One region of the Streptomyces sp. JH34 genome, then DNA from elsewhere that is predicted to be linked to it. Evidence: riboswitches for the same ligand, from Rfam matches in the RefSeq annotation. Region 1 holds a riboswitch; the other holds the start of a gene.

Region 1 (2,190 bases):
GAGTGGACGACACGGCCCGGCTCGGCGGTCTGGTTGGCCGTGCGGTTGGAGGCGTCCTTGAACGTCATCCAGCCCTGCCCGGTCTGCGCGAGGGTCCGCATCATCCGCCCGTACAGCTCACGCGCCGGCATCGTCTTGCGGGCCAGCCCCTTCGCCTCTGCCGCGCGGTAGGCCGCGTCGAACTCGTCGCCCCACAGGTCCACCAGCTCGGGGGTGTCCGCCGGGGAGAACAGCGACCACTCGGTGTCCGCGTCGACGCGGCGCATGAACTCGTCCGGGATCCAGTGCGCCAGGTTGAGGTTGTGCGTGCGCCGCTGGTCCTCACCGGTGTTGTCGCGCAGCTCCAGGAACTCCTCGATGTCCGCGTGCCAGGTCTCCAGGTAGACCGCGGCCGCCCCCTTGCGCCGGCCTCCCTGGTTGACGGCCGCGACGGAGGCGTCGAGCGTCTTCAGGAACGGCACGATGCCGTTGGAGTGCCCGTTGGTCCCCCGGATGAGTGAACCCCGGGCCCGGATGCGGGAGTAGGAGAGCCCGATGCCGCCCGCGTGCTTCGAGAGACGGGCCACCTGGTGGTAGCGGTCGTAGATCGAGTCGAGCTCGTCCAGCGGAGAGTCCAGCAGATAGCAGGAGGACATCTGCGGGTGCCGGGTGCCGGAGTTGAAGAGGGTGGGGGAGGAGGGCAGGTAGTCGAGCCTGCTCATCAGGCCGTACAGCGCGGCCACTTCCTCCAGGGCACGCTCGGAGTTGTCCTCGGCGAGGCCTGCGGCGACCCGCAGCATGAAGTGCTGCGGGGTCTCGATGACCTGGCGGGTGAGCGGGTGACGCAGCAGGTACCGGCTGTGCAGCGTCCGCAGCCCGAAGTAGCCGAAGCGGTCGTCGGCGCCGTCGGCGAGCGCCCGGTCGACCAGCGCGTCGAGGGCGGCGGCGTGCAGCGTGACGAACTCGGCCGTACGGTCCGCGATCAGACCCTCGCGGTGCCCGACGGCGACAGACGCCGAGAAGGAGACAGCGCCCTGGCCGGCGGCCTCGTCCGCGACGGCCCGGGTGAGGAGCCGGGCGGCGAGCCGGGAGTAAGCCGGGTCCTCCGAGATCAGGCCGGCGGCGGCCTCGGTGGCCAGCGAGCGCAGCTCCGCCTCGTCCGACCGGGCGCTGCGGCCGCGCAGCGCGGCGGCGGCGACCCGTCCGGGGTCGGTGTCGGGGAGATCGGCGGTGAGGCCGGTCAGGGTCCGCAGCAGGGCGGTCCCGGGCGCGTCGGTCGTACGGCCTTCGGGTTCCGCGGCTGAAACCGGGTCGGCTGGCGCGATGGTCACTGGGGCTATCCCTCGCTCGGCTCGGGGCCTGCGGGAGCGGGGCAGCCGGACACATGGACACCCGGGGGAGGGCAGCGCGGTGCGCACGGCGTCCACCGGCCCTCCGCGGGGCCCGGACGTCTCTGCGTCCGGTTCGGTCGAGCCGGACGCACTGTCGACAGGTCTTCGGACTCCGCGGTGCGCGAACGCGCACCGGTCACACCGTTGCGGGACAGTTCCGGATTCGCACCGGATTCCCCTGCGGCGACAGCGAGGTCGAGCATACATGTGGGGGCCGCCGATTGCGGCGGCCCCCACATGTAGTGTCGCGGAGGGTCAGAAGGCCAGACGGAACGTCAGGAGGGTGAAGCCCGGCAGGGGGCTCCAGTCCCGCTCCGGAGTCCGTACGAAGCCGAGGCGACGGTAGATCCGGTGGGCTGCCTCCATGGACGACTGGGTCGACAGGACGACTCCGGAGACCCCTTCGGTGGCGCGCGCCCGGTCGACGCACGCCCGTACGAGCGCTTCGCCGGCGCCGCGCCCGCGTGCCTCCGCGGAGACGGCCAGCATCCGGAACTCGGCTTCGTCCCGGCCGGCGATGTCCGCCCAGGGGCCGCCGGGCGCGACATAGGTGACACCGCCCAGAAGCGCGCCGTCCCCGTCCACCGCGGCCAGCACGACGGCCTCGGCGGCCCGTCGACCGACGGCGCGGAGCTGCTCCAGATAGGGGTCGTCGGCGCCGAAGTCCAACAGCCCGTCGCCGAGGTACGCCTGCGCGGTCATCTCGCCCAGGGCCTCGTGCTCCTCGGCGCGCACCGGTCTGACCGAGATATCCATGGGCGCCAGTCTGCCCCGGGCGGCACGCCCGGCGCACTCCCTTTCCCGGACGGGTCGGTCCACA
Region 2 (2,190 bases), 4.4 Mb from region 1:
CCGCCGAGGCGTACGCCGAGGCCCGCGCCGCTCTGCCCGAAGGGGCCGCGAAGGACCGGCTGGGGGAACTGGAGCGCCTGTTCGCCGTCGAGTGGGTGGCTCGCAACAGCGGGGACCTGATGGCCGCCGGTCTCCTGAGCGGCGATCAGACCGAGACCCTGGCGCGGGACGCCGAGGAACTGATCACGGCCGTCGCCGCTCACGCCCCTCAGCTCGCCGACTCCTTCGCCCTGCCCGAGGCGCTGCTCGCCGACTGGCCGATCGCCGGCCCCGGCTACGCCGACGCCTACGACGACCCCGAGGGCCCCTGGAACACCGCCGCGACGGACGCCCGGTGAGCGCCCCGCGCAAGGAGCAGGTGATGTGCGGCGGGCTCGGCGAGCGCCTGGAGATCCTGGGTCTGCGTGCCGTGCTGCTGGCCTACTGGGGCACCACGTCCGTGCTCGCCCGTCGGTGCGGGAAGACGCAGAGCGGCGGCGGCGAATCGGTTCACCCCATGCGCTGACCCGCCCGACGGCCGTCGCCGGTACGGAGGGGAGCGGCTGCCCGACGACCGGCGACGGCCCCGAAGTCCGGCGACACGCCGCGTGATAGCTTGCAGACGCCAGTCACACTCCACGTGGAGTCAGGGAATCCGGTGTGAATCCGGAACTGACGCGCAGCGGTGAGGGGGACGGGCGGGGCCACTGCCACTGGAACACCCTCGGGTGCACCGGGAAGGCGCTCCGTCCGGACGAACCCGAGTCCGAAGACCTGCTGGCACCCGCTTCCGCACCGGGAGCGGAACACCGTACCGGGCTCCGCGCATGAGCCCAGAGACGCCGAGGGACCTTGTGCCGCCCATAGCTAGCACCGCATACCGAACCGCCCTGCTCATCACCGCACTTGTCCTCCTGACCTCCTGCGGCGGGGGTGGGAGCGCGTCCGACGGCGCCGCGCGGGAGGGCTCCGCCGACGGCTTCCCCGTGACGCTGGAGAACTGCGGTCGCACGGTGACCGTCGACGCGCCGCCGCGGCACGCCGTCTCCCTCGACCAGGGATCGACGGAGATCCTGCTCTCCCTGGGCCTCGCCGACCGGCTCGCCGGCAGCGCGACCTGGACGGACCCGGTGATGAAGGGGCTGGAGAAGGACGAGGCCGGGGTGCCCCGCATCGCGGAGAGCCGGCCCTCCTCCGAGAAGGTCCTCGCCGAGGAACCCGACTTCGTCAGCGCGTCGTTCGAGTCCACCCTAGGCAAGGGCGGTGTGGCGTCCCGGGACCAGTTCGAGGAGCTGGGCGTACCGACGTACCTCTCACCCACGGACTGCGCGGGCAAGGACAACACCGGCAGCAGCGACGGCTCCCGCACCGCACCACTGACCATGGACGGCGTCTACGGCGAAGTGCGTGACCTGGCCGAGGTGTTCGGAGTCCCGGAACGGGGCGAGAAGCTGGTCGGGAGTCTCCAGGAAAGGATCGCGGAGGCGACCGCGGACGTCGACGCGTCCGGCACCACCCTGCTCTACTGGTTCGCCAACGCCGAGGCCCCCTATCTGGCGGGCTGCTGCGGAGCCCCCGGCATCATCACCGAGGAGCTCGGCGCGAAGAACGTCTTCGACGACACCCACGAGGAATGGCCCCAGATCAACTGGGAGACCGTCGCCGACCGCGATCCGGACGTGCTGGTGATCGGCGACCTGACCCGCAGGTCGCAGACGGCCGAGAGCGCCGAGAAGAAGATCGCCTTCCTGGAGTCCAACCCCGCCACGAAGAATCTGGACGCCGTCCGGCACAAGCGGTACGTCCTGCTCAGCGGCCAGGCCATGAACCCGACCGTCCGGACCGTGGAGGGCGTCGAGCGTGTCGCGGCGGGGCTGCGCTCGTTCGGACTCGCGAGGTGACGGGGACCGCACCCGACCCTGACACGGATACGCGGCTGTCCCCTCCGGCGCGGACGCCCTCCGGGGCACGGATCCTGCGCGAAGGTGCCCTGTGGAGTGCCGGGATCGCCCTGCTTCTCCTGTCCGTGGCGGTCGCCGTCACGATCGGCCCCGCCCGCGTCTCCGTCCCGGACGTCTGGTCCGCGGTGGGCTCGCACCTCGGCCTGGGTGAGGGGCGGCTGACCCCGATACGGGACGGCATCATCTGGAACCTGCGCATGCCCCGCACCCTGCTCGCAGCGGTCTGCGGGGCCGGGCTCGCGGTGTGCGG

Evidence for each region. A riboswitch is a leader RNA that binds a small molecule or an ion and turns the genes downstream of it on or off. The one in region 1 is predicted to bind cobalamin.
Region 2: it holds a riboswitch for cobalamin, as region 1 does, so the genes downstream of both, LWJ43_RS30915 (ABC transporter substrate-binding protein) here and LWJ43_RS10625 (ribonucleoside-diphosphate reductase subunit alpha) in region 1, are expected to answer to the same signal.

The regions. Positions count from the first base shown of each region.
Region 1 covers NZ_JAJSOO010000001.1:2,466,602-2,468,791, reverse strand. The annotation lists gene LWJ43_RS10625 (ribonucleoside-diphosphate reductase subunit alpha) at 1-1,310, opposite strand, end outside; cobalamin riboswitch at 1,450-1,573, opposite strand; gene LWJ43_RS10620 (GNAT family N-acetyltransferase) at 1,626-2,126, opposite strand.
Region 2 covers NZ_JAJSOO010000001.1:6,887,320-6,889,509, forward strand. The annotation lists gene LWJ43_RS30905 (acyl-CoA dehydrogenase family protein) at 1-338, shown strand, start outside; gene LWJ43_RS30910 (hypothetical protein) at 335-505, shown strand; cobalamin riboswitch at 589-775, shown strand; gene LWJ43_RS30915 (ABC transporter substrate-binding protein) at 807-1,880, shown strand; gene LWJ43_RS30920 (FecCD family ABC transporter permease) at 1,877-2,190, shown strand, end outside.